2 regions of the Luteibacter sp. SVR4-7G genome follow, and region 1 is predicted to be linked to the other one. Evidence: predicted binding sites of a transcription regulator. Region 1 holds the regulator's gene; the other holds the start of a gene.
The links. Region 1 encodes FliA, which starts transcription of late flagellar genes. Its sites were predicted from a motif close to TAAAGTTTNNCNNNCNNNGGCCGATAA; they were not measured.

Region 1 (14,349 bases):
CTTCCTCCGGGAAGACGTCACGGAAGACGTTATCGCCATGTTGCGGCGCCGGGCCCTGGCGCTGCCGTCGATGGCGATCCTTGCAGGCGTCCTGGCCATCTGGTGGCCGGGTCCGAGCAATCTGCCCCTGATGCTCATGCCGCTGGTTGTGCGGGTGTTTGCGGCCATGGCGAAGAAGAGGACTGTCGAGCCCGCGCTTGACACGGAGTGACGCGGCTCAAGCCAGCGTGGTCAGTTCGACCGGCACGATGGCGTCGCCGCTGATGATCTGGGCCTGGCCGTCCTGCACCATGAACTGGATCTGCATCGTGCGCTGCGTGAGCGCGGCAAGCGCATCGACCGTGGCGGGAGCGATATCGATGACGGAGACGTTTTTGGTCCGGGCCACGGCGGCCGAGGTCTTCTTCCACCAGACTTCGGCGCTGCGTCCGCTGTAGCTGTAGACGATCACCCGCCTGGCGCGTCCGGCGGCGCGGCGGATGCGCTGCTCGTCTGGCTGGCCGATTTCGATCCACAGGTCCACGTCGCCGGTCAGCTCCTTGCGCCACAGGTCCGGCTCATCATCCGAACTGAGGCCTTTGCCGAAGACCAGGTCCTCGTCGGCATTCAGCGCGAACGCGAGCACCCGCACCATCATCCGGTCGTCGGTTTCCGACGGGTGCTGGGCGATGGTCAAAGCGTGGGACTGGTAGTAGTGCCGGTCCATGTCGCTGACCTGCAGTTCGGCCTTGAAGACCGTGGATTTAAGTGCCATGAGGTGCCGCTCGCTTTCGATGCCGGACGCAGAGCGTACATGAGGAAACGGCTACTTGTAGGCCGAGTTGGCAAGCGTTCCGCATTTTCGGCCCCGGTTCAAGTTTCGCCGCTGGCGAAGCGTAGTTTCCAGGAAGCCGCAGGGTGCGGCGCGTGGAGGACATCATGAAACGATTATTTGGTTTTTGCGCACTACTACTCTTTGGGGGCCACGCGATGGCTGCGTGCAACACAGCGGCCCTTTCTGGCTCCTTTATAGGCAAGACGTCAGGCAGTATTGGGTTGAACCTTGCGCCCTTCAGTTCGATTGCGAGCGCCCGGATGTTCGGTAATGGGCAGGGAGAAGCGGAAATTTGGGCCAATTTCGCGGGTCTCACTGGCCCAGTAGTACACCTGACTCATCAGCCCATTACCTACACGGTTACGAACGCAGCGGACGGCAGTTCGAACTGTGTGTGGAAGATCATAGTCGTGTACGGCAACTTCCTACAGCTCTCATACATCGGGGTCATGGGACCGGACGCGGACGAGATCTTCGTCTATACCGAAACGCCGGCCACATCCGTCACCGGAATCGTAAAGAAAACGGCTGAACAGCCTTAGCTCGGCGCATGCAGCCGATAAAGCAGTTCAGCCTCGGTAAGCGAGATGCCGCAGGTTTCCGCGATGTTCTGCGGCGACGCGCCCTGTCGTGCAAGGCGTTGGGCGAGGGCCAGCGCACGGTCGCTTGTGGCGCTCGGTTCGCTCGCGACGGTGACGGCCGGTTGGCGGCGTACCTGGTCCTCGATGTCGCCCAGGCGGTGATCGAGGCGGCGGAGCATGTTGGCCAGGGTTTCGGCGGGGATCGCCGGCTCGGCTGGAGCCTGCGCGGGAGCCGCGGCGGCTGGGGCCGCTGGCTCCTTGTGCGTTGACGGCCGAGCCGCGTCGTCCAGCCTGCGGAACAGGAATAGCAGGCCGACGAGGTTGAGGACCGCGAGGGCGATCAGCACGTATCCGATGGCGGCGTTCATGCAGGTGGGACTCCGTTGGGTCGCCGGACACGGTAGCGCAATGTGGCATCGCGAAAAAGCGGTGGATCAGGCGCGGCAGAGCTTCTGGACGTCGACCAAGGCGATGAAGCCGTCGTCGCGGGTGATCACGCCGCTGACCGGGTCGTCGCGGCGCTCGGCGCGGCCCGGGGGTGGCGGGGCCACGTCGTCGGCCTCGAAGGTGAGCATGTCGCCGATCACGTCGATGCGCATGCCGACCACGCTGCCGCCGTCATCGAACACGATGACGCGGCGGGACTCTTCCGTGCCCTCCTCGATACCGCCATCCAGGCCGAAGCGGCGGCGGCCGTCGAGCACCGGCACGATCTGCCCGCGCAGGTTGACGATGCCGAGCACGTCGTCCGGAGCGCCGGGAACCGGCGTGATGTCGCCCGGGCGGATCACTTCGCGCACGCTGGCGAGGGATACCGCGTAGCGCTGCCCTTTCAGGGAGAAACCGAGCCAGGCACCATGCCCGTCGTGTTGGGGTTGGGTCATGGGCCCAGCTCCTTTTCCAGCCATTCGATGAGTGCGGCCACGTCGACCACGCCGCATTTGGGTTCCGGCGACATTCCCGCCAGCCACGGGCGCGTGGCTGCGCCGCGGCGCCACTGGATCGTGTCCGGCGGCAGTTCCACCGGCTCCTCGTCCACCACGCAGGCCAGGGCCCAGGTGCGGTCGCGCAGGATCACCAGCGTCATGACGGGCGCGCCGCGGAGGTCGGGCGAAAGCACGGCCGCGAGGTCGGCCACGCGCGCTTCGCCACTGGGGTGCCGCCAACGGCCGAGGCAGACCGGATTGCTGGAGTTCGGCGGCGTCAGCGGCGGCATCGGTATCACGTGGGTGACATCCGCCATGGGCACGGCCAGCTTCACTCCCGCGGCCACGCACAGCAGGTAGCGGCAGGCCGCATCGCGCGCCGGCGCGGAGATCGGCGTGTTCCGCCAGGGTTCGAACGCCACGACCTTCACCTCGGTCGGGGGCACCGGCAGGCTTGCGGCGACCGGCGTCAGCAGGTCGGCGAGGTAGTCGGCGACGATCTGTTCGGCATCTTGCATGGCGCGCATCACGCGGCGGCGTCCGTCACGGACGGCACGGGCATGGCCAGCAATTCGTCGAGCAGCTGGCGATACGCCAGACCGCCCCGGCGCGCCGCCGGCCACGCGGCCAGGGGCACGCCTGCGGCGCTCGCTTCGCGAATCTGGGTATCGGTGGGAATCACCGACTGGCTCACGTCGTCGCCGTATTGCTCGCGCAATTGCACGAGGCAGGCACGCGAGGCATGCGTGCGCGCGTCGTACAACGTGGGCACGATCGTGCGCGGTATCGGTTTGCCCCGCGAGCGCTCGATCATCGACAGGCTGCGCAGCATCCGCTCGAGGCCGGCCAGGGCCAGCGCTTCCGTCTGCGTCGGCACGAGCAGGCGATCGCTGGCCGCGAGTGCGTTGACCATCAGCACGCCGAGCGTCGGCGGGCAATCGAGCAGCACGTTGTCGAAGTCGGAGGACAGCTCCGCCAGTGCCTGGCTCAGCACGAGCCCCATGCCGGGCCGGGCGCCGAGCTGCCGGTCCAGCGTGATCATGGCGGCGGAGGCCGGCAGCACGCTGAGCCGGTCCCACTGCGTCGCGTGAACCAGGGTGCGTACCGGCAACGGGTTGGCGCCCACGCTGAAGAGGTCGTACACGCTGCCGTGCGCGCCGCCTTCCACGCCGACATAGCCGGACAGCGACGCGTGCGGATCCATGTCGACCAGCAGCGTGCGTTTGCCCGAGTCGGCGAGCAGGCTGCCGAGCGCCACGGTGGTCGTGGTCTTGCCGACGCCGCCCTTCTGGTTCGACACCGCCCAGACGCGCATCACCCGGCCCTCGTCGCGACGTGCGCGACATCGCTGTAGAAACGCGCCGGCGCAGCCTTGTCGCTCATCACCACGATCAGCACGCGGCGATTGCGATTGCGGCCGTCTTCCGTGGCGTTGTCTGCAGTGGGACGGAACTCGCCCCAGCCGACGATGCCGACGCGATGCGGGTCGACGCCGGTAATGGTGAGCAACCGCGCCACGGTCGCCGCACGGGCGGCCGACAATTCCCAGTTCGAGGGAAAGGTGGCCGTCGCGATGGGCGTGTTGTCGGTATAGCCCTCGATGCGCATGGCGTTCGGGAAGGGCGCGAGAATGCCTGCCAGCTTGCGCAGCACGTCCTCCGCCGGTGCCTGCAGCTTCGCCACGCCGACCGGGAACAGGATATCGGTGCGCACTTCGATTTCGAGCCAGTCCGGCGTCTTCCGCACGCTGACCATGCTCTTGTCGATCAGCGGCTTCATCGCCCGCTGCACTTCGTCGGAAATCTGGCTTAGGCTCGCGTCCTCGGTCTTGCCGATCGCCGTGTTGGCCGCGGACGCGGTATTGACGCTGGCCGCTTCCTGGCGTTCGGGTGCCGCGCCTTCGTGGCCCGGCAACGGCAGGTTGCGCGGCGGAATCGGCACGTCGATCTTCGCGATCGGCGCTGCCGAGGGCGCGCGCGACTGGTTCGGCAAGGGCACCTGGGCGGCCGGCGTCGCCTCGCGGATCGGCTCGATGACCTTGCCGGTGCCGTTGAAGGCTTCGTTGATGGACTGCGCCATCACGCGGAACTTCGTTTCGTTCACCGCCGACACGGCGTACATCACCACGAACAAGGCGAGCAGCAGGGTGATCAGGTCCCCATAGGGGATCGCCCAGCGCTCGTGGTTGATGTGTTCCTCGTGGTGGCGGCGCTTCACGACAGGAATCCCTGCAGCTTGCTCTCGATGTGGCGGGGGTTGTCGCCCTGCGCGATGGAAACCAGCCCTTCGACCAGGATCTCGCGCATCTGCGAACGGCGCCGGGCGAGTCCCTTCAGGCGCGAAGCCATCGGCAGCGCCAGGAGGTTGGCGAGACCGATGCCGTAGATGGTGGCGACGAAGGCCGCCGCGATGCCGTGGCCGAGCTTGCTCGGATCGGCGAGGTTCTGCATCACCGACATAAGACCCATGACGGCGCCGATGATGCCCATGGTGGGCGAGTAGGCGCCGGCGTTCTCGAACACCTTGGCGCCCTCGATGTCGGTGTGCTCGCGCGCGAACACCTCCACTTCGAGGACGGAACGCATGGCGTCGGGCTCGGTGCCATCCACCAGCAACTGGAGGCCCTTGCGGATGAAGGGATCGCCTTCGCGCTCGATCGCAGGCTCCAGGCCGAGGAGGCCGGTGCGCCGCGAGATTTCGCTCCACCCGACGATGCGGCTGACCAAGTCTGCGGATTCGATATCGGGCGGGCGGTATACCCAGGGCAGCATGCCCCAGGCGCGCTTGAGTACGGCACCCGGCGTCTGCACGAGCAGGGCCGCGAAGGTGCCGACGAAGACGATGATGAACGCGGCCGGATTCCACAGGGCGTCGAGGCTCGAGCCCTTGAGGATGGTGCCCAGGATGATGACCACGAAGGCCAGGATCGTTCCGACGACGCTCACGATATCCATATCAGACAGCCATCCTCAGGGTAGGCAGGACCTGGCCGCCGTCTTCGGCGAGGCCTGCGAGATCGAGCACGAGCGAAATCCTGCCGTCGCCGGTGATCGTGGCGCCCGCCACGCCGGGCACATCCTTGAGGAACGGCCCCAGCGGCTTGGCCATGACGTCTTCACGTCCAAGCACCTCGTCGACCAGGCAACCGAGGGTCTGGTGGCCGATCTGCACGACCACCACGTGGCCGCCCTTCCCCGCGGCACCGGCCCAGCGGCCGAGATCGGCCAGGGGCAGCGCGCGCTGGCGATGGGACGCGACGATACGGCCGTCGAGTTCCTGGATCTGGCCGGGCACGAGTTCGAACACTTCGGCCACGTTGGACAGCGGCAGCGACAGCAACCGGTTGCCCACGCGCACCATCAGCACGCGCAGGATCGCGAGGGTGAGCGGCACGGAGAGGCGCACCGTGCTGCCGTGCCCGACGCGGGAGTCGATCGACAGCGTGCCGCCGAGTTCCACGATCTTCGTCTTGACCACGTCCATACCGACGCCGCGGCCGGAGATGTCGGAGACCTGGCTGGCCGTGGAGAAACCCGGGCGGAACACGATCTCGTAGCATTCTCGCTCGTCGAGGCGCGCGGCCTGCTCCTCGTCCATCAAGCCCTTTTCGACGGCCTTGCGGCGCAGGACCTCGGGGTCCATGCCCTTGCCGTCGTCGGTGACGGTGATGACGATGCGGTCGCCGAACTGTCCTGCGGCGAGACGGACCGTGCCCGAGCGCGGCTTGCCCTCGCGCTCGCGCACCTCGGGCATCTCGATGCCGTGGTCGACCGAATTGCGCAGCAGGTGAACCAGCGGGTCGGCCAGCGCTTCCACCACGGTGCGGTCGATGTCGGTCTCTTCGCCTTCGGTAACCAGTTCGATCTCCTTGCCCAGCTGGCGGGCGAGATCGCGGACGATGCGCGGGAATCGTGAGAACAGCTTGCCCACCGGCTGCATGCGCATGCGCAGCACGGCGTTCTGCAGGTCTTCGGCCACGCGCTCGAGTTCGCCGATGGCGCGTTCCATCGGGTCGTTGGTGCCGCGCGGCGCGAGGTTGGTGAGGCGGTTGCGAACCAGCACCAGTTCGCCGGCGGCATCCACGAGGCTGTCGAGACGGCTGGTGTCGACGCGGACGGTGGTGTCGGCGGTGGAGGCCGTGCGTTTTTCGGCGGGTTGGGATTTCGGTGAGGCTGTTGCGGGTGCTGCCGCAGGCGTGGGGACCGGGGCGAAAGGCGTCGCGGACAGGTCCGCTCCTACAGGAGCCGTTGCCGGGACGGCGGCGGTGCCGGGGGCGGCGGTGCCGTGGAGGCTGTCGAGCAGGGCTTCGAACTCGTCGTCGCTGATGGTGTTGCCGGCGGGCGGCGCGACGGGAGCGGCAGCCACCGGAGCGGATTCGGGCGCGGAGGCATCCGGTTCGGCGCCGGGCGCGCCGGTGCCATAGAGCGAATCCAGCAGGGCTTCGAACTCGTCATCGGAGATCGTACCGGACGATGCCGGTGCCGGGTCGCGCTCGTTGCGCGCGGCGTCGAGCATCGCCTCGAATTCGTCTTCGATGGGATCGTAGGGGCGCGACGGGACGGCGGCCGCCGCGGGAGCGGCGACCGGTGCGGACAGCGCCACCGGAGGCGCGGAAACGGCGCGGCCCGGGATCAGCAGGCGATCGAGCAGCGAACGCGGGGCGGCGTCGAGCGGCAGGCCGCCATCGGCGGCCCGCATCATGTCGTTGAGGAGGTCGAGCGACTCCAGCAGCGCATCCATGAAGCCTGCGTTGAGCACGACGGCGCCGTTGCGCGCTTCGTTGAGCAGGTCCTCGGCGCGATGGCAGAGCTCCACCATCGGATTCAGGCCGAGGAATCCCGCACCGCCCTTCACGGTGTGGAACGCGCGGAATACCGCGTTAAGCAGGTCGGTGTCGCCCGGCGACGACTCGAGGTCCACGAGCTGTTCGCCCAGGCTCTCGAGCAGTTCGCGTGCCTCGATCAGGAAGACATTGAGCAGCTCGTTGTCCAGCTCCACGCTCATAGGGCGCTCAGAAGCCGAATTCGCTGAGGAGGCGATCCACTTCGTCCTGGCTGACCTTGTCGGCGGGCGGTGCCGCACCGCCCGCGAGGGAGCCGGTCAGGCGCACCAGTTCCACCAGCGAGGACTCGACCTTGGCCATGAAGGCCTCGACCTGGGCCACGCGCTGGCCGGAGAGGTCCTGCCACGACTGTGCTTCCACCATTTCGCCGAAGCCGATATCGCAGCTCTGCGCGAAATCGCCCACGCGCACGGCCAGGGCCGTGGCGTTGGCGCCGAACGCGGGATCGGCGGGATCGAGCACCAGCACTTCGTCGGCCTGGCGCGCCAGCGCCTGGGCCTGCGGGCGCAGCTTCTCGCTGAAATCGAGCGTGCGATGGGCGGCCTGCGAACTCATCTCGAGCACGTCGCGCAGGTGCTTGCGCGCGTCGCCCATGTTGCCCGGCACGCCGTCGTTGGAGATGTCGGCGGCGAGGCGGCGCGCGGACTCGTGCAGGTCGCGCGCGAGGTGGCCCAGGGCCAGGAACAGGTGCTGTTCGCGCGTGCGCAGGAGGCGGTCGAGCGCCTGCTCGAAGGCGGCCGGATCGTCGGCGTCGAGCAGTTCGCGCAGTTCGGGTGCCACGTCATGGCCGGTGGTAAGCATCGTGTTCATCGTCGTTCCTTAGCCTGCGGCCGCAGCGAGACGTTCGAAGATCTTGTCGAGTTTTTCCTTCAGCGTCACCGCGGTGAAGGGCTTGACGACATAGCCGTTCACGCCGCTCTGCGCGGCGGCGATGATCTGGTCGCGGTTGTTCTCCGCGGTGACCATCAGCACCGGCAGCGATTTCAGCTGTGCATCGGCGCGGATCGCCCGCAGCAGGTCGATGCCGGTCATGTTCGGCATGTTCCAGTCGGTGACCACGAGGTCGATCGGCTGCGCGCGCAGCAGCGCCAGCGCCGCGTTACCGTCCTCGGCCTCCTGGATCAGGGTGTTGGTGAACCCCAGCTCCACCAGGAGGTTCCTGACGATACGTCGCATGGTGGAGAAATCGTCCACCACGAGGATCTTCATGTTCTTGTCCAAAACTTCTCTCCGCCTTGCTACCGCGCGTTCGTCAATGCTTGTCTTTCCAACCCGACATGCGTGCACGGAGGCGAATCAGGGCCTGGCCGTGGATCTGGCACACCCGCGATTCGCTCACACCCAGCACCGCACCGATTTCCTTCAGGTTGAGCTCTTCATCGTAGTACAGCGACATGACCAGCTTTTCGCGCTCGGGCAGCCCATCGATGGACTGCGCCAGCGCGTCGCGCAGGCCTTCCTGCTCGAACAATCCGTCCGGACCCGCGGCATCCGGGTCGGCCACGTCGATCGCCGCGCCCTCGTCGCCTTCCGGCGCCGTGAGGCTCAGCAACCGCGCGCTCGCCGCGTCGGCCAGGATCTGGTTGTATTCCATGGCGTCGATGCCCAGCCGCTTCATCACTTCGGCGTCTTCGGCGTCGCCACCCGTCTCGTTTTCGATCTGCCTCGTCACCTCCGCGACCTCGCGCAACTTCCGGTGGACGGAGCGCGGGGTCCAGTCCGTCTTGCGCAGTTCGTCCAGCATGGCGCCACGTATGCGGATGCCCGCATAGGTTTCGAAGCTGGCCGCGCGAGTCGGCGAGTAATTCCTTGCGGCCTCGAGCAATCCGATCATTCCGGCCTGCATGAGGTCGTTCGCATCCACGCTCGGCGGCAGCCTGCCCATCAGGTGATAGGCGATACGGCGCACCAGCGGCGCGTGGGTTTTTACCAGTTGATCCGCCGGGATACGCGTGATCTCGAGATATTCGGTCGCGACGCTCACAGTGGCAGCCCTCCTCCCAAGTGGGACCGCTCGGCGAAAAAGCCGATGCGGCCCTGTGCCCGGGGCTCGGGTTCACCCCATGTATCGACCGACCGGGCCAGATTCTTGAATCCGATCGCGGACCGGCTGCTCGGCCAGGCGTCGACGACGGCCGACTGGCGCCGGATGGCCTGGCGCAGGTATTCGTCGTGCGGGACCATGCCCATGAAATCCAGGGATACGTCGAGGAACCGGTTGGTCACCCGCGACAGCTTCTCGAACAGCTGGCGGCCCTCCTGGGCATGGCGGACCATGTTGGCCACGATGCGGAAGCGGTTGACCGCGAACTCCCGGCTCATCACCTTGATCAGGGCGTAGGCGTCGGTCAGCGAGGCCGGCTCGTCGCAGACCACCACCACCACCTCGTCCGAGGCCGCCGCGAACATGGACACGCTGTCGGAAATGCCGGCGGCGGTGTCGACGATGAGGTATTCGGGCGCCAGCGGGTACTCATCGAAGGCGCGGATGACCGCGGCATGCTCGATGTTCGGCAGCTGGGCCATGCGCCGCGTGCCCGAGGTGGCCGGGATCACCTTCAGGCCGTGCGCGGCTTCGAGGATCAGGTCCTCGATGCGGCACTCCCCTTCCAGCATGTGACCCAGGTGGCGGGTAGGCTGCAGGCCGAGCAGGACGTCGATGTTCGCCATGGCGAGGTCGGCATCGAGCAGGAGGACGTCCCGGCCGCCCATCGCCAGCGCCATGCCGAGGTTGACCGCCACCGTGGTCTTGCCGACGCCGCCCTTGCCGCCCGCGATCGCGATGCTGCGGGTGGGGCGACGGTCGGCGAGCCAGTTCAGTCCGGCGGCCTGGGTGGAATCGGCGTGTGTGCTCATGAAGGAAGTCACTGCCCCTGTCTTTCTGTCTGTGTCCGTGAGGCCGCTCAGGCCAGGGCCGGCGTCGCCGTGCCGAAGCGTTCGGCCAGCAGGGCGTCGTCGGGTTCTTCGTTGCGTTGCTTCAGCCGCTGGGCGGCGAGGCAGACGAGCTTGCGCGCATCGGCCGTGGCGATGTCCTCGGGCACGCGCTGCCCATCCGTCGTGTAGTCCAGCGGAAGATCGTGGCGAATGAGGGCCGAGAGCGCGCCACCGATCAGCGGTGCCTCGTCGAGCTTGGTGAGGATGGCGCTTTGCGGCGCCAGCGGCGCATAAGCGCGGATGGCGCTGTCGATGGCCTGGGCCTGCGCGTTGGCGGCGAGCACGAGGCATACGCGCACGTCCGAAGTTGCGCGCAGCGTGTCGAACTGCTGCTGCAGCTTGGGATCGTTGCCGGCCAGGCCGGCCGTGTCCACGAGGACGGTGTGCTTGCCGCGCAGTTGCAGAAGCACATTGCGCAGGCTGGTGGCGTCGTGTGCATTGAAAACGCGCACGCCGAGCAGGCGGCCATAATGTTCGAGCTGCGCCCCGGCACCGATGCGGTACTGGTCGGCACTGATCAGCGCGACGTTCGACGCGCCATGGCGCAGCACCGCGCGGGCGGCGAGCTTGGCGATCGTCGTGGTCTTGCCCACGCCGGTCGTACCCACCAGTGCCGTGATGCCGCCGCCCACGGTGTCGAAGTTGCGTCCGCTGGCGCGGATGTTGCGCGAGAGGAGGCCCAGCGGCAGGTAGCGGGCCTGGTCCGGGGTCATGCCCGGCGGCAGCTCGGCGCACAGCGCGCGGGCCACGTCGCCGTCGATGCCAAGGCGGGTCATCTCGCGCAGCACGCGGGCACGCAGCGGCTGCTCGCGATCCATCTGGTTCCACGCGAGGGTCGAGAGCTGTACTTCGAGCATCTCGCGCAGGTTGGTGATCTCGGCACGCACGCCGTTCACGGCGGCGTCGTTGTTCGGCGCCACGGTGGCTGCGCGGACCACGTCGGCCACGCTGGCGGCGAGCGCCGCGCTGGACTGGCGCTGCGGCGCGTTGGCGTTGTCCTGCGCGCCGGAGCGCGAGGCACGTTCCACGGCGGCGGCCGTCGCGGCGCGGGCCTGGTCGATCCGCGCGGCGCGATCGGCTTCGTCGCGGATGGCGCGCATCGGCGCTTTCTCTTGCTTCGCCGGCGGCTCCAGGCCGAAGCCGGCTTCGCGCACCAGGGCTTCGTCGTAATCGAGGGCAGCGATGATCTCGATGCCGTCGTCCAGCCGGCGGGTGGACAGGATCACGGCATCCGGGCCCTGTTCGTCCCTGACCTGGCGCATGGCCTGGCGCATGTCGGGAGCAACGAATCGTTTGATTTTCATGCGTGCGATCCTGTCTTCGTCCTATCGTCCGAGGGCCGTCACCAGCTTGACGCGTCGGTTGTCCGGAACCTCGTTGTACGCAAGCACATGCAGGTTTTGGGCCACATGCCGGGTGAAGCGTGAAAGCCACGGACGAAGTGCCGGCGAGACGAGCAGGACCGCCGGTTCGCCGGCCGCTTCCTGGCGCCGCGCCGCGTCGGCAACGCTCTGCTGCAGGCGATCGGCCAGTCCCGGCTCGACGGCCGCGCCGGCGGGACCGCCGCCTTGTAGGGATTGCAGCAGGATCTGCTCCAGCTCCGGCGCCAAAGTAATGACGGGGACTTCCGTACCGAGGCCGGCGATTTCCTGGACGATCTGTCGGCCGAGGGTGACACGCACCGCCGCGGCGAGGACGCCTGGATCCTGGCTCTGCCCCGCGTGCTCGGCCAGCGATTCCACGATGCCGCGGAAGTTGCGGATCGGCACGCGTTCGGCGAGCAGGTTCTGCAGCACCTTGACCACTACGCCGAGCGACAGGCGCTTCGGCACCAGGTCTTCCACCAACTTCGGCGTCTGCTGGGCCAGACGGTCCAGCAACTGCTGCACGTCCTGGTGGCCGATGAGTTCGTGGGCGTGGTTCTGCAGGATGTGCGAGAGGTGCGTGGCGATCACCGTGGCCGGATCGACCACCGTGTAACCGAGCGTCTGCGCGTGCTCGCGCAGGCCCGGCTCGATCCACACGGCGTCCAGGCCGAAGGCCGGGTCGCGCGTGGCGATGCCGTTGATCGTGCCGTGCACGCGGCCCGGATCGATCGCCAGCATGCGCTCGGTATGGATCTCGGCCTCGCCCATCGGCACGCCCATCAGCGAAATGCGGTAGCCGTGCGGTGCGAGGTCGAGGTTGTCGCGGATATGCACCGAGGGCACCAGGAAACCCAGTTCCTGCGACAGCTTGCGGCGCACCGACTTGATCCGTGCCATCAGCTCCCCGCCCTGCGCCTTGTCGACCATCGGGATGAGGCGATAGCCGACTTCCAGGCCGATGGTGTCCACCTGGGCCACGTCTTCCCACGAGAGTTCCAGCCGCTCGGCCGGGGGCACCGACTCCAGCGCCAGTTCCGTGCCCGGTGCGCCCGTACCGGAGGCGACGCCGGCAGCGGCTTCCATCTGGTGCTGGTGCAGTTTCCACGCGCCGAAGCCCGCGATCGCCGCGAGGATCAGGAACGGAAGGTTGGGCATGCCCGGAATGAGGCCCATGATGCCGAGCACGGCGGCGGCGACGGCCAGCGCCTTCGGCTGGCCGAACAGCTGTCCCATGACGTGCTTGCCCATTTCCTGGGACTTCGACACGCGGGTGACGATCACCGCCGTGGCGATGGACAGCATGAGGCCAGGCACCTGGGCGACGAGGCCGTCGCCGATGGTCAGAAGCGTGTACGTGCGTGCGGCTTCCGCGGCCGAGAGCCCGTGCTGCAGCATGCCGATGAAGAAGCCGCCGATGATGTTGATGGCGAGGATCAGCATGCCGGCGGTGGCGTCGCCGCGGACGAACTTGGACGCACCGTCCATCGAGCCGTAGAAGTCCGCTTCCTCGCGCACTTCCTGACGCCGCTCGCGCGCCTGCTCCTGGGTCAGCAGGCCGGCATTGAGATCGGCGTCGATGGCCATCTGCTTGCCAGGCATCGCGTCCAGGGTGAAGCGCGCGGTCACTTCCGACACGCGGGTCGCGCCCTTGGTCACCACCACGAAGTTGATGATGGTGAGGATGGCGAACACCACGAAGCCGACGGCGAAGTTGCCGCCGATGACGAACTCGCCGAAGGCCTCGATCACCTTGCCCGCGGCGCCGGGACCGTTGTGGCCGTGGAGCAGCACCACGCGGGTCGACGCGATGTTCAGCGCCAGGCGCAGCAAGGTGGCGAACAGCACCACCGTGGGAAACGAGGCCAGTTCCAGCGGACGCATCACGTACATCGTGGCCAGCAGGATCACCAGCGACAGCGCGATGTTGAAGGTGAACAGCAGGTCCAGCACGAACGGCGGCAAGGGCAGCATCATCATGCCGAGCATGATCAGCATCGCCAGCGGTGCGGCGATGCCGCGGCGCCCGATCTGGCGGAACGTGCCCATGAAGGTGGTGCTGGCTGCCATCGTCAGTTGTCCATGCGGTAGGGACCCATGAGATCAGGGTCGATGTCCTGCTTCGGGAGGTCGGGCGGGAGATCGCCCATCGCGATCGCCTGCTTCAACCGGAACACGTAGGCCAGGATCTGGGCAACGGCGATGTAGAGCGCCGAGGGGATCTCGCGTCCGATTTCCGTCGTGTGATACAAGGCGCGTGCCAACGGCGGGGCCTCGACCACCGGAACCTTCGCACCGCCCGCCACGTCGCGGATCTGCTGGGCGATCACGTCCACGCCCTTGGCCACCACGCGCGGCGCGCCCATGCGGTCTTCGTCGTACTTGAGCGCCACGGCGAAGTGGGTCGGATTGGTCACGATCACGTCCGCCGTCGGAACGTCTTCCATCATCCGCCGCCGCGCCATCTGGTGTTGCATCTGACGGATTTTCGACTTCAGCTCCGGGCTGCCCTCGTTTTCCTTGTGCTCGTCCTTCACTTCCTGCTTGGTCATCTTCATCTTCTTGGTGAAGCTGAATTTCTGCCATGGCGCATCGACGAGGGCGATGGCACCGAGGGCGCAGGCGAAGACGAGGGAGGCGTGGCCGAGGATGCCGAGAGACAGGGAGATGCCGTTAGCCACGGGTCCGGTGCCGGCGGTGTACATCTCCTGCGTGGAGCGGCGCAGGAACCAGACCAGCGCGCCGCCGATCAGGATCAGCTTGAGCAGCGACTTGCCGAGCTCGACCAGGCCGTTCATCGAGACGAGCCGCGAGAAACCCTTGACCGGATCCAGCCGGTCGAATTTCGGAACGAGCGCCTGGCCGGAGAAATTCAGTCCACCCATCA
Region 2 (17,361 bases), on a different contig from region 1:
AGGAACTGCCGGACCGGCAGACCTTCGAGGACCGCGTGGCGCACTACGAGAAAGAATTCGCCGGCCGCGACGTGCCGCGTCCTCCGCACTGGGGCGGTTACCTGGTGGAGCCGGATCGCGTGGAGTTCTGGTACGGCGCCACCTTCCGCCTGCACGAACGCATCGTGCACGCCGTGGACGGTACAAGCTGGACGAGCCGCCTGCTCTATCCCTAGAGCGTCCCCAGGAGTCGACCATGAGCCGAGCCCAGCCCGTCCAGCACGTTGCACAGACCACGTTCACCGTGCATACGCGTGGGCGGTCGCTCAACGAAGTGACCGACCGTATCGCGGAAGCCATCGTGGCCAGCGGCGTCGGCACCGGCATTGCGCACGTCTTCGTGCAGCATACGAGCGCCTCCCTGCTCGTCGGCGAGAACGCCGATCCCACCGTGGTAGCCGACCTGGAGCGTTTCTTTGCACGCCTGGTGCCCGATGGCGATCCGCTGTTCCGTCATCGTGACGAGGGGCCTGACGATATGCCCGCCCATGTCCGCTCGGTGTTGACCGGCGTGTCGCTCTCGCTGCCCGTGCACGGCGGCAAGCCCCTGCTCGGCACGTGGCAGGGCGTGTTCCTCTACGAGCACCGCCACGAAGCGCACCAGCGCAAGATCACCGTTACCGTTTCAGGTCATTGATGTCCGACGCCTACCCGCAACGCATTGTCTGCCTCACCGAAGAACCGACCGAAGTGCTCTACGCCATCGGCGAGGAACACCGCATCGTCGGCATTTCCGGCTTCACCGTGCGTCCACCGCGGGCGCGCAAGGAAAAACCGAAGGTCTCCGCATTCACCAGCGCGAAGATCGGCCAGATCCTCGACCTGAAACCCGATCTCGCCATCGGTTTCTCCGACCTGCAGGCCGACATCGCACAGGAGCTCATCCGCGCCGGCGTGGAAGTGTGGATCAGCAACCACCGCAGCGTGGACGGCATCGTCGCGTACATCCGCCGCCTGGGCGCCATGGTCGGGGCCACGGCGAAGGCGGAGGAACTGGCCCGGCGTGCCGAGGCGCACCTCGCGCAGATCGCCGCACAGGCCGCGGCGCTGCCACGCCGCCCGCGCGTCTATTTCGAAGAATGGGACGAGCCGCTCATCACCGGCATCCGCTGGGTGGGCGAACTGGTGCGCATCGCCGGCGGCGACGACGTGTTTCCCGAACTGCTCGAGGAGCCGCTGGCGAAGCAGCGCATCCTCGCCGATCCGATGGAAGTGGTGCGCCGCGCGCCGGACATCGTCTTCGGTTCCTGGTGCGGCAAGCGCTTCCGGCCGGAACACGTGGCCGCGCGCCCCGGCTGGGCCGACATGCCGGCGGTCCGAGGCGGCGAGATGCACGAGATCAAGTCGCCAATCATCCTGCAACCCGGGCCGGCGGCGCTGTTCGACGGGATAGAAGCAATGCACCAGGTCATAGCGCGCTGGGCCAACCGGTAGGAGCGCGCCCTGCGCGCGACAGCTTTTCGCGAGGAGCAACAGGCCCTGTAGCTCACGGCCTCAAAAGCTCAGCGCGCGCAGGGCGCGCTCCTACGGCATCGGGATCCAGCGGCCGTGCCGGCGGATCTCCAGCGGCTTGAACCGGCGTTTGTAATCCATTTTCGGGTGCCCGGCGATCCAGAATCCCAGGTACACGTAAGGAACACCGCGGCGGCGCGCCAGTTCCACTTGCTGCAGGATCCCGAACGTGCCGAGGCTGCGCGCCTCTTCGTCCGGGTCGAAGAACGTGTAGACGGCCGAAAGGCCGGCTAGCGCGATATCGGTCACGGCCACGCCAAGCAGGCGCCGCCCCTGGCGAAATTCCAGGAACAGCGTCGGACTCCAGGGGGCGGCGAGGAAGCGCTGGAAATCTTCCGCGTCCGCCGCATCCATGCCGCCGCCGCTGTGCCGCGCGTGCAGGTAGCGCTGGTAGAGCGCGTGCCGCTCGGGGGTGAACCCCGGCATCTGCTCGCTCACCGTGAGGTCGGCGTTGCGCTTCAGACAACGGCGCTGGCCGCGATCCGGCGAGAAGTTGTCCACGTCGATGCGGCAGGGCACGCAGGCCTGGCAGGCGTTGCATTGGGGCAGGTAAAGATGGCCGCCGGCACGGCGGAAGCCCTTGGCCAGCGCGGGCCCATAGAGCCGGTCGAGGTGCGGCGCGCCCGGGTCGACCACGAGGTTCTGCGCCGTCCGCTCGGCGAAATAGCCGCAGGTATGCGGCAAGGTCTGGAACAGGCGGACACGGTCGGTCATGGACCGATGTTATAGCGCCACGGCGTACGGCGCGTCACCGCGACCTTTCGATCAGTTCACGCAAATAGCGCGCCGACTCCAGGTGCTGGTGCGACCAGGGCCGCGAGCGTCCGCGCACGGTTTCCTGCCAGATATCGAAGCTCTGCCGTGGCGACAGGCGCGCACCGGGGATCGTTTCCAGCTTGGCCAGCGAGGGATTGCCGCCCCAGCGCACCTGCCGTACCTGCGCCGCGCGCGTCCACATCACGGCATCGCCGGATTCGAACGACAGTGGCAGGTAGATCGCGCCGGCGGCGAGTTCCGTGATGGACGGGTCCGCCAGTTCCGCGTGCCACGCGCCGATTTCGTCGGTGTGCAGCACGTCGCCGGCGATATCCTCCTTGCTGGCGACGTCGCGGATGCGCCGCACCGCGGACTCCGAGGGAATGAGGCCGTGGCGCACGACGCGGCCCCCGGTGAAGATGGCGACGCCATCCGCGTCGACCACTTCGAGCAGTTCCGGTGCAAGTCGGGCGAGTAGCTCAGGGTCCATCCGGTCGCTTTCGTCGAACGCCGTGATCAGTTTCTCGCGCACGGTGAGCAAGGTGCTTTCGACCTCGATTTCCGCCAGCTCCTCGATCTCGGCCACCCGCATGGCGAATGTCCGGGCCATCGCTTCGGCCGCGGCTCGCATGCGGTGGTCGGCGAAGAAGGGGCTGTAATGGTGGCAGGAGATGAGCCCCCAGAGCCCGCCGTCCACGATGATGGAAGCCACCAGCGTCGCCGTCACGCCCATGTTGCCGAGATACTCGAGGTGCACCGGCGATACGCTGCGCAGCGATACGTCGCTGAGGTCCGTGGCCGCGCCGGTGACCGGGTCGTGGGCGGGCACGATGCGCGCCGGCACGTACTTGCAGTCGCTGATCTGGCGCACGCGGTTGCGCAGGTAGAGCACGCGGGCCTGGGCGGGGATGTCGCTGGCCGGGTAATGCAACCCCAGGTATGCCTCGAGGTCATTGCGCCGCTCTTCGGCGATGATCTCGCCGTGCCAGTCGCGATCGAAGCGATAGACCATCACGCGGTCGTAGCCGAGGAGGTTGCGGATGGCACGCGCGACGCGCGCAGCAGCGCGCCCCACGCCGGGATCGCCCTCGAGATCCCGGGCCAGATCGCGGGCGGCGTGGACCGGATCGTCCTCGAAGGCGGGCTCCCCGGGTTCGGTCTCGATGAGCCAGCGCATGTCGTACGTATGCACGGCCGCGTACCAAGGGCGTTCCTTACGCGACCGGGGGAAATCCACCGGTACCCAGCCGCTGTGCAGCGGACGTCCGCCGTCGAACAAGTCGTCAGGCAGGTGGACGACCTCGTGCAGGCTCGAGCCGAGCGCGGTTTCGGCGTCGACGCCTGTGACATCGTCGATGTTCTCGCTGACCTGCAGGATCGCACGGGTAGCGGCGTCGACGACGATCAAGGCTCCATGCGGCTGGACCGATCCGGGAATATGGATGGGCTCGCGATCGCAGGCGGTGAGGTCGGGAAGCTCAGACATGCGTGGCATCGTCCTGTAGCGCCTGGCGAAAGCGAACGAACATGCGCAGCGCGCCGTCGATGGCTGCCTGCAGCGCGGCCGGCTCGGCCAGCACGCGGTCGAGCAGCGCCCGGAAGCGGTGCCACGGTTCGTCGGCGCTTTCGCCGATGGCGTAGAAATGGTGGGGAAGGGCCGGGAACCTGTCGCGCAGGCGCTTCACGATCACGCGGCCGCCCAATGCGGAGCCTTCGACGACATAAAGCTCACCCCAGTACTGTAGGAGCGCGCCTGCGCGCGACGGCTCTTCGCGGGCCCGCAGCAGGGCCTGTGGCTCTTCCCGAAAAGCTGTCGCGCGCGAGCGCGCTCCTACATGGATCAGGTCGCGTTCCAGTGCGGTCGCGCGGGAGAGGTAGGGCCAGTCATGGATCGAGCCGATTTCGGCCAGCCAGTCCGCGCGCGCGGCCTCCCATTCGCTCAATAACCGCCATTGCGCGTCGAGCAACTTGCGGTAGCCGGCCTCGTCGATCGCACCGTCGAGCAGTCTCTGCGTGACGGGCGTCGCCTCGGCTGCTTCGTGCGCGGCACGCGTGGACTCGCGAAGGGCGATGTGGGCTGGCGGCGTGGCTGCGCTGGCGCCGTCCACTCAAAGCACCTGGGTGGCCCTGAGCACGGCGATCAGCATCACCCCGGCGACGACGGCGAGCACCATGAGGCGCACGCGCGCGGCGGTGCGCTGGGGCCGCGGACGGCTGTCGGGCTGGCGATGCATCTGCAGCTCCTCCTGGAACCTGACCACCGGCTCGATACCGATGTCCTTGAGGAGGCCGCGCGCTTTCGGGAAGTCGTCGGCGCTCTTCACCCAGACCTGCGGCCAGCTGTTGCGGTCGTCGTTGCGCTGCGAATAACTGAAGCGCTGGTACGTGGGGCGGTTCCAGGTGGAGCGGTTGGTCACCGTCGTCTCGATGCCGTGCTCGGTGAGCAAGGCCACGATACGGTCGATGTTGTCCTGGCGGGGCGAGGTATAGATCTGGCGCATGGGCCCGATTCTACGGGAATCGGCCGACGGGGGCTTCGGCCTTGCGCAACGCGCCCTTCACGGCGTCGAGGCTGCCGTCGTTGGGCAACGGCGGCAGGCCGAGCAGGTGCGCCAGCAGGGGATAGACGTCCACGTTCGGGAACGGCGGGATGGTGGCGCCCTGGGCGATGTCCGGCCCATGGGCCACGAACAGGGCACGCATCTCGCGGGCGAGGTTGTCGTAGCCGTGCTCGCCGCGCGACATGGGATCCGTGCGCCTGGCCAGGGTTTCGTGGCTGGTGATGGCCCAGCCGGTCTCGGCGAGGCAAAGATAGGCCGGCACGCGGGGGTTTTTGCCGTAGTCCAGACGCGCCGGCAGGTCTTCCTTGCGATAGCAGCGCATGTGCGCATGCGGGCCCAGGAGGCGCGCGACCGCACGTGAGCCGTCCACGCCCGGCTTCGGATTGAAGGTGGCCATCACGCCATAGGAGACGGCGTCGAGGGCGTCGAGGTCGGTCTCTTCGTCGGCGAACACGATGTTGCCGCGCGGCACGTCGGCCATGCCATGGTCCGAGACGATGATCAGGTTCGTGGTGTCGTAGAGACCGCGCCGGCGCAGCTGCGCGACGAGGTAGCCGAGCGCGTCGTCGACCTTGCGCAGGGCTTCGTCCACTTCCTGCGAGTCCGGGCCGAACTCATGTCCCGCATGGTCGACGTCGTCGAAGTAGAGCGTGTCGAACACGGGCTTCCGGCGGTCCCCGTCGATCCACGCAAGCAGCTTGTCGATGCGTTGCCGTGGCGTCAGGGCGTCGTCGAACGGGATCCAGTGGTCCGGCCGCACCCCGTGGATCCTGGCCTCCGTGCCAGGCCAGAACATCGTCGCCGTGCGCAGGCCGTGTTTCTGCGCCGTGACCCAGATCGGCTCGGCTTCCGCCCACCAGCGGCCGTCCGCGGTGGCATCGCGATTGCCGAGGCTGAACTTGCCTAGCGCGGGGTCCTTCATCGTGTTGTTCACGATGCCGTTGCGGTCCGGAACGCGGCCGGTCACCAGGGTGTAGTGGTTGGGAAAGGTCAGCGAGGGAAACGAGGGCAGCATGTACGGCGCCGTGGCGCCGTCCTTCGCGAGTGCCACAAGGTTAGGCGTGAGGCCGCGGCCGATGTAGTCGGCGCGGAAGGCGTCGATCGACACGAGCAGCACGGTATGCGGAGCGGTGACGGGCTCGGCCGGGCGCGTGGCGCATCCGGCGACCGGCAGCAGGAGCAGCGTGAGCAGGGCGCTCCAGCGGGACAACATGGCGTTCATGGGCGACGACGTAGGCTTTAAGGCAAACAATCCTTCCATGATGGACGAGTCCCATGACCAATTCATCACGCAAAATCCTGCTGGGCCTGTTCGCCGCGTTGCCCGTGCTGGCGGCGGCGCAGACCCAGCCGGCGCAACCGGTTCCCCCGCCGCGTCCGAAGCCCGTCGTCATCACCACGCAAAGCGCGAACCAGCAGTGGCAGCGCCAGGTGGATCGTCAACAATTGCAGGACCGGCAGAACCAGAACGCCCTGCGCGAGCAGCTGCGCCAGGGCAACCTGGACCGCCAGCGGACGAACGCCACCGATCCGGCCCTGCGCAGCCAGCTGGACGCCGCCGATCGCAGCGAGCAGCAGCTCTACAGGGCCCGCCAGGACGCAGCCGCGCGACGCTACCAGACGCTGCCGCAGCCGGCGACCGCGCAGCCCGCCCCAGCCCGCTCAGGCACGGCCGGCCGCTAATCCAAAGCCTCCCACAGTCCACACTGGCGAGGCGTCGGGCGGCGGGACCATAATCGGGGATTCCCTGGATCGACGGAGTCTCCGATGACCGCTGTCACGCGCATCGACACAACCCGCACCGTGCGTGCCCCGCGCGGCAGCGAGCTCACCTGCCGCAGCTGGCTCACGGAAGCGCCGTACCGCATGCTGCAGAACAACCTCGATCCGGAGGTGGCCGAGAATCCGGCGGAACTCGTGGTGTACGGCGGCATCGGCCGTGCCGCACGCAACTGGGAATGCTTCGACGCGATCCTGCGCAGCCTGCGCGAGCTCCGCGACGACCAGACCCTGCTCGTGCAGTCGGGCAAGCCAGTTGGCGTCTTCCCGTCGCATCCCGACGCGCCGCGCGTGCTCATCGCGAACTCGAACCTGGTTCCCGCCTGGGCGAACTGGGAACACTTCAACGAGCTCGATCGCAAGGGCCTGATGATGTACGGCCAGATGACGGCTGGCTCGTGGATCTACATCGGCTCCCAGGGGATCGTGCAGGGCACGTACGAGACCTTCGTGGAGATGGGCCGCCAGCATTACGGCGGCAGCCTCGCCGGGCGCTGGATCCTCACCGCCGGACTCGGCGGCATGGGCGGCGCGCAGCCACTGGCCGCGAGCCTGGCCGGGGCGTCCTCGCTCACGATCGAGTGCCAGCAGAGCCGCATCGATTTCCGCCTGAAGACGCGCTACGTGGACGAGCAGGCAGCCGATCTCGATGATGCCCTGGCCCGCCTGGACCGCTACGCGAAGGAACGCCGCGCCGTGTCGGTGGCCCTGCTGGGCAATGCCGCCGATGTGCTCCCGGAACTCGTCCGCCGCGGCATCCGCCCCGACGCGGTCACCGACCAGACCAGCGCCCACGATCCGGTCAACGGCTACCTGCCGTCGGGCTGGACGGTCGAAGAATGGTTCGAACGCCGCAAGAGCGATCCGGCCGGGACCGCCCGCGCGGCCAAGGCATCGATGCGCCGCCACGTCCAGGCAATGCTGGCCTTCCACGCGATGGGCGTGCCTACCTTCGACTACGGCAACAACATTCGCCAGATGGCCAAGGACGAGGGCCTGGCTGAGGCCTTCGCCTTCCCCGGCTTCGTCCCGGCCTTCGTCCGCCCGCTGTTCTGCCGCGGCGTGGGCCCGTTCCGCTGGGTGGCGCTCTCCGGCGATCCGGAGGACATCTACAAGACCGACGCCAAGGTGAAGGAACTGATTCCCGACGATCCGCACCTGCATCGATGGCTGGACATGGCCCGCGAGCGGATCAGCTTCCAGGGCCTGCCCGCACGCATCTGCTGGGTAGGCCTGGGGCAGCGCCACCGCGTTGGCCTGGCTTTCAACGAGATGGTCCGCAACGGGGAACTGAAGGCCCCCGTGGTGATCGGTCGCGACCACCTCGATTCCGGCTCGGTTGCCAGCCCGAACCGGGAGACCGAGGCCATGCGCGACGGCAGCGACGCCGTGAGCGACTGGCCGCTGCTCAACGCCATGCTCAACGTGGCCGGCGGCGCCACCTGGGTCAGCCTCCATCACGGCGGCGGCGTGGGCATGGGCTACAGCCAGCACAGCGGCGTGGTGATCGTCTGCGATGGCAGCGAGGCAGCCGACAAGCGCATCGCGCGCGTGCTGTGGAACGACCCCGGCACCGGCGTGATGCGCCACGCCGACGCAGGCTATCCCGAAGCCATCGCCTGCGCCAAAGAGCAAGGCCTGGACCTGCCGATGCTCGGCTAAGCCCCACTGTAGGAGCGCGCCTGCGCGCGACAGTTTTTCGCGAAGAGCAACAGGCCCTGTTGCTCAAGGCCCCAAAGGCTGTCGCGCGCAGGCGCGCTCCTACATCGTTGCCGTGCGTTAGCGGTACACCATGCCGTGCGTCAGCGGCCGTTGGCCCAGGCCGGGGTGTAGCGCTCGGGATAGAGCCGCTGCAGCGCCAGCACCTTGGGCCGGTCGTTGATCGCGATGTACAGCGCGTCCGGATTCAGGCGCATATAGTCCTGATGCTCGCTCTCGGCGAGGTAGAACGCCTTCAGCGGCGTCACTTCGGTGACGATCGGCGCCGCGAAGGCATGAGCGGCCTTGAGCTGCGCCACGTACGCCTCGGCCACCTTCTTCTGCTCGGGATTGGCATAGAAGATGGCGGAACGGTACTGCGTGCCGACGTCGGGGCCTTGCCGGTTCAGCAGGGTGGGGTCCTGCGCCACCGAGAAGAACACCTGCAGCAACTGGCCGTAGGTGACCTGGCTGGGGTCGTACACCACGCGCACGGACTCGGCGTGCCCGGTGTCGCCATCGCTCACGTCGTCATAAGTCGCGTGGGCGGCGTCCCCGCCCGAGTAGCCGGAGCGCACGCTCTTCACGCCGCGCACGTGCTGGAACACGCCCTGCACGCCCCAGAAGCAGCCGCCGGCGAACACGGCAGAGGCCTCGCCCCGGGCGGGCGCGGCGTCAACCGCAGGCGGGGGCAACCGGATGCCCTCCTCGCCGGCGGAAGCGCTGGAGCAGGCGGTGAGGGCGAGGAACAGCGAAGGAAGCAGGCGGAAGCGCATGGGAAGGCTCCAGGGGAGGGGGCTGCTCCATAAGACCGGCGGCGGACCGGTTTCCTCACACATTCCAGTGCCGGACCCCTAAAGCTCCGGTGAACGGCGCCGATATCCCTTCGGATGTGCAGTGGTTCCGTGGGAGGGGCCGTGGTTTACGACCTGGTGGAGAGACGCGTGTTCGTGGCCGACCTCGAGGTCGGCATGTACGTGAGTCGTCTCGATTGCGAATGGTCGGACACCACCTTTCCGCTGCAGGGCGTGCCGATCACCTCGCAAGAAGACATCGACCGGCTGGCCAGGTTCTGCAAGTACGTGTTCATCGACCTGCACCGCCAGGTCGCGCCGGACTATTCCCTGACCCGGCCGGCGCGTGTGGTTACGCCAGCGCGACCGGCCGCCCCGGTCAAGCCGCGACCTGCTCCCAACCCGCGGCTGGTCGCCCGGCACGTCTACCGGGACACGGTGCCCTTCGATGAGGAAGTCCCCCGCGCGCAGGAGGCCTTCGACCAGGTCACCCGCTTCGCGGAGGCCCTCGTGGACGACGTCCAGGAGGGGCGCGCCATCGAGCCGCAGGCCCTGGAGGAAGCCGTACGTCCCATGGTGGCCAGCGTGCTGCGCAGCAGTGACGCCTTGTTCTGGATCGAGAGCCTGCGCCGTCGCGACAGCTACACCTACCAGCATGCCGTGGGCTGCAGCTCCCTCGCAGCGGCCTTCGGCCGGCACATGGGTTTCGCCAGCGACGTCATCGTGAGCCTCGCGGCCGGCGGGCTGCTGATGGACGTGGGCAAGGTGCAGATGCCCGAGGAACTGCTTTCGCGCGAAGGGCCCTTGAACGACGACGAATGGGGCCTGGCGCGGCGGCACGTGAACGACGGCATGTCCATCCTCGAACAGTCCGGCGTCACCGACACCGAGGTGCGCGACATGGTGCTGACCCACCACGAGCGCTTCGACGGCAGCGGCTACCCGGCCGGCCTCGCCGGAACGGAGATCCCGCTTCCCGGCCGCATGGCCGCGATCATCGACACCTACCACGCAATGTCGTCGCCCCGGCCTTACCGGCCGGCGGTTTCCCAGCACCTCGCGCTGCGCCAGCTCTACGCAGGACGCGACACCGCGTTCCAAGGCGAACTCGTCGAACAGTTCCAGGCCTGCCTGGGCGTGTATCCCACCGGCTCGATCGTGGAGCTCAACACGGGTGAAGTCGCCGTCGTGATGGTGCAGAATCAGGCCCGCCGCCTGCTGCCGCGGGTGGCTGTCCTGACGCGTGCGGACAAGGGGGCGCGCGAGGATTTCCTCATCGTGGACCTGATGCACCAGGTGGACATCGTCCGCCGCGAAATCCTGCGCACCCTGCCTGCGGGCAGTCATGGCATCGATCCAAGGGAGTTTTTCATTCAATGAGTGAGCGTGCCGACATCCTGCCCGCCGTGCAGATCATCCTCGACCGGGTGGTCCCCGACTCGGGATGGCGCGCGGTACTCGTCGTGAGGCTGCAGGGCATGCGCGAGGCGCAGCTGCGCTTCGGTTACGAGTTCGGCAACCAGATCATGCTGGCCGCGCGCGAGCGGCTCGTCGAGGCCGTACGCCACTTCGACACCGTGTTCGTCGCCGGCGACGACACCTTCGTGGTCGTGCTGCCCTCGGTGCGCAACCGCACCCATGCGCTCCTGGCCGCCACGCGTATCGTCGGGGCGTTCGACAGCCCCTTGCTGCGCGGCGAGCGTCCCTGGCAAGGCCGCCCGATCGTGGGCGTGGCGGTGCATCCCGAGCACGGCACGACGGCCGAACTGCTTTACCGCCGCGCCGAGCTGGCGCACGACGAAGCCATGCGCGTGGGCGAGTCCTTTGCCCTGTACCAGCCCGACGCGACGCCGGTCGAGATCCTCTACGGCGAATTGCGTGAGGACATCGAAGCGAACCGCCTGCACGTGGCCTTCCAGCCGCTGCGCGATCTGCGCTCGGGCGAGATCGTGCGCGTGGAATCGCTCTCGCGCTGGACGACTACGGCGCAGATCGACGTGGCACCCTCCGATTTCATCCAGTTCGCCGAGCGCAGCGACCTGATCGTGCCGCTGACCCGCTGGAGCCTCAACGCCTCATTGCGCCACGCGGCCGCGCTGCATCGCGGCGGCTGTCCGCTGGACGTTGCGATCAATCTTTCCCCGCGCGTTTTTGCGGAAGCGGGCTTCGCCGAGCAGATGCTGGGGGCCATGGACATCTGGGGCGTGCCGCCGACCGCCGTGATCGTCGAGATCACCGAGACGGCGCTGCTCACCGACCTCGACATGAGCGTGCGCGTGCTGCGCAGCCTGCGCGACCACGGCGTGCGCGTGGCCATCGACGATTTCGGCACCGGCTACGCCTCGTTCGCCTACCTGCGCCATTTCCCCGCGACGGAGCTCAAGATCGATCGCAGCTTCGTCGACGCCATGAACACCGACAGCCGCACGGAACTCCTGGTGCAGGCCATGGTGGACGTGGCCCATCGCCTCGGCATGGAAGCGGTGGCCGAGGGCGTCGAGAACGAAGCCACCCTGCTGCGCCTGGTGGAAATGGACTGCGACCTCGTCCAGGGCTACCACATCGCCGAGCCGGTGAAGGCCGAGGATTTCGTGGCCGAGCGCGTCGCGGCCGCCTCGCTGATCTGACTCAGGCTCCTACACCGCGGCCTGGGCGCGGTAGCGCCGGTCCAACGCCGCCACTGCCTCATCCAATGCCGCCTCGTCCCCATCGTTGACGATCACATCGTCGGCGATGCCCAGGCGATCCTCGCGCGAGGCCTGCGCAGCGATCATCTTCCTCGCCAGCGCCGTGTCGATGCCGTCACGCCGGGTGAGGCGTTCGATCCGCATCGCTTCCGGCGCGTCGACCACGAGCACGCGATCCACCCATGCGTAGTGCTCGCGGTTTTCCACCAGCAGCGGGATCGAGAGGATGCAGTAGGGGCCCTCGTCCGCCGCCACAGCGTCGCGCAGCCAGGTGCGGATGCGCGGATGCAGGATGCCTTCGAGCGTGGCTCGCGCCGAGGGATCCTCGAAGACGCGCTGGCGCATGGCCGCCCGGTCCAGCCGGCCTTCGCCGTCCAGCGCATCGTTCCCGAAGGCCCGCGCGATTTCGGCCAGCGCCGCCGAGCCCGGTTCGACCACCGCACGTGCCGCCATGTCGGCATCGTAGGCGTGGATGCCCAGCGCTTCGAAGCGCCGCTCCACGGCGCTCTTGCCGGAAGCGACACCGCCGGTGAGGGCGACGACGTAACTCATTGCAGCCCGGCGATGCGCAGGTAACCCTCCAGCAGCCGGTCGCCGGCAAGGAACCATACCCAGCCCGCGGCCGCGATGTACGGACCGAACGGAATCGGCACGTCGCGCTGGTGATTGCGGAACAGCATGAGGCCGCCGCCGACCAGGGCCCCGATCAGCGAAGACAACATGATCACCGGCAGCAGCGACACCGGCCCCATCCAGGCCCCCAGCGCCGCCAGCAGCTTGAAGTCGCCGTGCCCCATGCCTTCCTTGCCGGTGAGCAGCTTGAACAGCCAGTAGACGCTCCAGAGGCTGAGATAGCCGATGAGGGCGGCCAGGATCGCGGACGAGGGTGCCACCGGCAGCGGCTGCCAGGCCGGAATGAGCGTGAGGCCGAGGCCGATCCAGAGCAGGGGGTAGTTGAGTTCGTCCGGCAGCAGCTGGGTATGTGTGTCGATGCCGGAAAGGGCGATGAGGAAGAAGGTGAAGACCAGCCCCGCCAAGGCCGCCGGGGTAGGCCCGAAGTGCCACACCACGAGGGCGCTGGCCACGCCGGTGAACAGCTCTACCAGCGGGTACTGGGCGGAAATCTTCGTGCCGCAGTAACGGCAACGTCCGCGCAGGAACAGCCAGCCGAACACGGGAACGTTGTCGCGCGCGGCCAGCTGGTGCTTGCACTGCGGGCAGTGCGAGGACTCCAGCGCCACGCCGGGCGGTTTGGGCTCGTCCACTGCTTCCAGCTCCAGCACCTCGCGGGCCTGCCTGCGCCATTCCCATTGCATCCGCGGCGGCGTGCGCAGGATGACCACGTTGAGGAAGCTGCCCACGAGCATGCCGAAGACGGCGGCGAAGGCGATCCAGAGGGCGAGGGGGAGTTCGGGCATGGAGTGTCCGTGGTCAAGAAAAACCCTCCGCCCGCGAAGGCGAAGGGTTCCTATTGTGCCTTGCTTGCAGCGGTATGGATCAGACCGTGCCGGCGAGCTTGAAGATGGGCAGGTAGAGGGAGATGACCATGCCGCCGACGAGGACGCCGAGGATGATCATGATGAATGGCTCGAGCAGGCTGCTCAGCGTGTCAACCGCCGTATTCACCTCTTCCTCGTAGAACTCCGCCACCTTGAAGAGCATGGCATCCAGGGAGCCCGATTCCTCGCCGATGGCCGTCATCTGCACCACCATGTTCGGGAAAAGATTGGCCTGGCGCATGGCCAGCTGAAGCTGGTGGCCGACGGCGATGTCATCGCGCATCTGCTTCACCGCATCACCGTAGACGACGCTACCGGTAGCGCCCGCTACCGCATCCAGTGCTTCCACCAGCGGCACGCCGGCGTGGAAGGTGACGCCCAGGGTGCGCGCAAAGCGGGCGATGGCCGACTTATGAAGCAGATCGCCGATCACGGGGAGCCGCAGAGAGAAACGATCGAGGAAATGGGCGAACTTCGACGAGCGCTTCTTGAAAAAGATCAATGCTGCCACGGAGCCCACGATGCTCAGGATGACCGCCCACCACCAGGACTGCATGAACTTCGAGGCAGCCACGACGAACTGCGTGGGAGCTGGCAGCTCGGCCTTGGCCTCCGCGAACGTCTGTTGGAACACAGGCACGACGAAGAGCAGGAGAATCATCGAGACCAGTAACGCCACCACCAGCACCATGATGGGATAGAACAGCGCCTTCTTGATCTTCGACTTGATGCTCTCCATGCGTTCCTTATAGGTGGCGACGGTATCGAGCACCGTATCGAGCACACCCGCGGACTCGCCCGCGTGGACGAGGTTGCGGTAGAGCTCGTCGAACTGCACCGGGTATTGGCCGAGCGCCTCGTGCAGCGACGCACCGCCCTCGATGCCGCTCTTCACGTCGTTCAGCATGTTCTTGAAGCGGACGTTCTTCTGGCCGTTCGCGATGATGTCGAAGGCCTGGACCATGGGCACGCCGGAAGCCATCATGGTGGCGATCTGGCGGCTGAAGATCGCGACGTCCCTTGGCTTGACCGTGCTGCCGGACGCGCCAAACAGCGGCTTGGCCTTTTCGCGCACCGTCTGCGGATTCATGCCCTGGCGACGCAGTTCCGCTTTCACCAGGGCAGCGTTCTTGGCCTGCATCTCCCCTTTCATGCGCTTGCCGCGCTTATCGAGGGCGACCCAGTCGTACATGACCAGCTTATTGACTTCGGCTCGCGCTGCACCGATGGCGCGCGCGTTCTTGGTAGCGGTGGCGGTAGCCATGACGCGGTATTCCCCCCGGGTTGATGCCTCAGCGGGCCAACCCTCCCGGGCTGGTCCCTTTTCTTATTCTAGTTTGAACGGTCGGACAGGTTTCGTTCTGCCGTCTGGCGCACATCTTCACATGCCGCGCCAGCCCCCGGCATGCGTCAGTCCTTGGTGACGCGGTTGATTTCGGCCAGGCTGGTCACCCCGTTCCGGACCTTGAGCAGCGCGGAGGCCCGGAGGTCGTTGATGCCGGCCTTGCGCGCCACCTCGGCAATCTGCATGGCATTGCCGCCCTCGAGGACGATCTTCTGGATATCCTCGACCATCGGCATGACCTGATAGATGCCTACGCGCCCCTTGTAGCCCTCATTGCAGCTGTCGCAGCCGACGGGTTCGTAGAGGGTGATCCCGGCATCGATTTCCTCCTGGGTAAAACCCTCGGCCAGCAGGGCGGCGGGAGGCAGCTGGACGGGCCGCTTGCAGTCGTGCAGGCGGCGGGCAAGGCGCTGGGCGATGATCAGCGTGACCGACGAGGTGATGTTGTAGGGCGCGATGCCCATATTCATCAGACGCGAGATGGTCTGCGGGGCGTCGTTCGTATGCAGGGTGGATAGCACCATGTGGCCGGTCTGCGCGGCCTTCACGGCGATCTCGGCCGTTTCCAGGTCGCGGATTTCGCCGACCATGATCACGTCCGGATCCTGGCGCAGGAACGAGCGCAGGGCTGCCGCGAAGGTCATGCCGCGCTTGACGTTCTGCTGGACCTGGTTGATGCCCTCGACACGGATTTCCACCGGGTCTTCCACCGTGGATATGTTGCGCCCCTCGATGTTGAGGATATTGAGGGCCGTGTACAGCGACACCGTCTTACCCGAGCCGGTGGGGCCGGTGACCAGCACCATGCCATAGGGTTTTTCGATGGCATCGAGGTAGAGCTTCTTCTGGTCTTCCTCGTAGCCCAGCTTGTCGATGCCCAGCTTGGCCGAGGAGCCGTCGAGGATACGCAGCACGATCTTCTCGCCGAACAATGTCGGCAGGGTACTGACGCGGAAGTCGATGGCGCGGGTCTTGGTCAGGTTGAGCTTGATGCGGCCGTCCTGGGGCACGCGGCGCTCCGCGATGTCCAGGCCGCTCATGACCTTGATGCGCGAGGCAATGCGGTTGCCCAGCTTGATCGGCGCCGTGGCCACGATGCGCAGGATGCCGTCCATGCGCAGGCGCACGCGATAGACGGATTCGAAAGGCTCGAAGTGGATATCGGAGGCGCCGCGCTTGATGGCGTCGACCAGGATCTTGTTGACGAACTTGACGACGGGGGCGTCGTCGTTTGCATTGGCGTCGATGCCGGTGGTGCCCTCGCCATCCTCGTCGCCGCCCTCGAGAGCGAGCTCGTCGAGGCCGTTGTCCTCGAAGCCCGGCACGTTGGCGCTCATGGCGGAAAGCGCCGTATCGATGATCCGGCGCAACTGGCCGCGCTCCACCAGCACCGGCTCGACCATGTGGTTCGAGTGGAACTTGATCTCGTCCAGCGCGTGGGACTGCATGGGGTCGGCGATGCCGACGAACAGGCGCTTGCCGCGCTTGAACAGGGGCAGGGCCTGGTGCTTGGTGATCAGGGCCTCGGTCACCAGGTCCAGCGGCATGTTGGCCGCGGCCATGCCGGCGATGTCCATCAGGGGCATGCCGAATTCGGCCGAGGCCACCTGGGAAAGCCTGGCACTGTCCACCAGGTTATGGTCGACCAGCCACGCCGACAAGGATACCCGCTTCTCCGCCGCGTCATGGACGGCTTTCCGCACGTCGGCCTCGGGTAGCACGTTCTCCGTGACCAGCCGGCGCGCCATGCCGGTGAGGCCCGCCAGGATCGGCGTATGCATTTGTGAAGCCATTGGACGTTTCCCCGAGATACGCGCCTGAATCTACTCCAGATTATAGGGATGGTCACGCCCGGCAGTGTGATGGGACCGCCGGTTCCCGGCGCACCCGGCTCCGCGGCCTCCTTCTCGTTTCGCGCTGGGCTTATCCCTTATGATTCAACGGCCATGGGGGAGAACTCTTGAGTCGTATAAGCATCATCCTGCCCGCCAAGAACGAGGCGGCTGCCCTGAAAGAACTGTTGCCTCGACTGACCGCGGCCCAGCCGGGGGCGGAAATCATCGTGGTGGACGATGGGTCAACCGATGACACGAGGGAGGTTTGTTCCGGCAAAGGGGTGACGTGCCTTTCGTCGCCTTATTCCATGGGTAATGGGGCCGCCATCAAGCGCGGCGCGCGCGCGGCCACAGGCGACATCCTCGTATTCATGGATGGGGATGGGCAGCATGACCCCCTGGACATCGCACGGCTGGTCGCTCGACTTGAGGAAGGCTACGACATGGTCGTGGGTGCAAGGGACTGGGAAAGCCAGGCAGGCGTGGGGCGCGGCTTGGCGAACACGCTTTACAACTGGCTCGCGAGCCGGATGACAGGCCAGGTTGTCGCGGACCTGACCTCGGGTTTTCGAGTCGCCCGTGCTCACCGCTTTCGTGAATTCATTCATCTGCTTCCGAATGGTTTTTCTTACCCCACTACTAGCACGATGGCGTTCTTCCGCAGCGCTTATGGCGTGGCCTATGAGCCCATCAAGGCGGCGGAGCGCGTCGGCAAGAGCCATATCAAGCCCTTGAAGGACGGCGTGCGCTTCCTCTTGATTATCTTCAAGATCGCGACGCTCTATTCGCCGTTGAAGCTGTTCGTTCCGGTCAGTGTTCTGTTTTTCGGACTGGGTTGCCTGAACTACGCCCGTAC

Region 2: the regulator FliA is predicted to act here: its motif matches at 9,201-9,227, upstream of ACR9ZH_RS15370 (cyclic di-GMP phosphodiesterase).

Annotation. Positions count from the first base shown of each region.
Region 1 covers NZ_JBPGXO010000010.1:706-15,054, forward strand. Annotated here, with positions in the region: gene ACR9ZH_RS05475 (TMEM175 family protein) at 1-211, shown strand, start outside; gene ACR9ZH_RS05480 (YaeQ family protein) at 218-754, opposite strand; gene ACR9ZH_RS05485 (hypothetical protein) at 919-1,356, shown strand; gene ACR9ZH_RS05490 (DUF2802 domain-containing protein) at 1,353-1,763, opposite strand; gene ACR9ZH_RS05495 (chemotaxis protein CheW) at 1,830-2,279, opposite strand; gene ACR9ZH_RS05500 (chemotaxis protein CheW) at 2,276-2,848, opposite strand; gene ACR9ZH_RS05505 (ParA family protein) at 2,848-3,636, opposite strand; gene motD (flagellar motor protein MotD) at 3,636-4,538, opposite strand; gene ACR9ZH_RS05515 (flagellar motor protein) at 4,535-5,275, opposite strand; gene ACR9ZH_RS05520 (chemotaxis protein CheA) at 5,277-7,325, opposite strand; gene ACR9ZH_RS05525 (protein phosphatase CheZ) at 7,333-7,974, opposite strand; gene cheY (chemotaxis response regulator CheY) at 7,984-8,385, opposite strand; gene ACR9ZH_RS05535 (RNA polymerase sigma factor FliA) at 8,417-9,148, opposite strand; gene ACR9ZH_RS05540 (MinD/ParA family protein) at 9,145-10,020, opposite strand; gene flhF (flagellar biosynthesis GTPase FlhF) at 10,068-11,402, opposite strand; gene flhA (flagellar biosynthesis protein FlhA) at 11,424-13,532, opposite strand; gene flhB (flagellar biosynthesis protein FlhB) at 13,535-14,349, opposite strand, start outside.
Region 2 covers NZ_JBPGXO010000045.1:1,330-18,690, reverse strand. Annotated here, with positions in the region: gene pdxH (pyridoxamine 5'-phosphate oxidase) at 1-215, shown strand, start outside; gene ACR9ZH_RS15420 (secondary thiamine-phosphate synthase enzyme YjbQ) at 236-676, shown strand; gene ACR9ZH_RS15415 (ABC transporter substrate-binding protein) at 676-1,473, shown strand; gene ACR9ZH_RS15410 (arginyltransferase) at 1,564-2,265, opposite strand; gene ACR9ZH_RS15405 (GAF domain-containing protein) at 2,300-3,793, opposite strand; gene ACR9ZH_RS15400 (biliverdin-producing heme oxygenase) at 3,786-4,415, opposite strand; gene ACR9ZH_RS15395 (hypothetical protein) at 4,416-4,808, opposite strand; gene ACR9ZH_RS15390 (alkaline phosphatase family protein) at 4,819-6,090, opposite strand; gene ACR9ZH_RS15385 (hypothetical protein) at 6,144-6,551, shown strand; gene hutU (urocanate hydratase) at 6,636-8,309, shown strand; gene msrA (peptide-methionine (S)-S-oxide reductase MsrA) at 8,450-9,121, opposite strand; gene ACR9ZH_RS15370 (cyclic di-GMP phosphodiesterase) at 9,263-10,519, shown strand; gene ACR9ZH_RS15365 (putative bifunctional diguanylate cyclase/phosphodiesterase) at 10,516-11,766, shown strand; gene coaE (dephospho-CoA kinase) at 11,776-12,378, opposite strand; gene ACR9ZH_RS15355 (prepilin peptidase) at 12,375-13,244, opposite strand; gene ACR9ZH_RS15350 (type II secretion system F family protein) at 13,324-14,589, opposite strand; gene pilB (type IV-A pilus assembly ATPase PilB) at 14,736-16,463, opposite strand; gene ACR9ZH_RS15340 (glycosyltransferase family 2 protein) at 16,631-17,361, shown strand, end outside.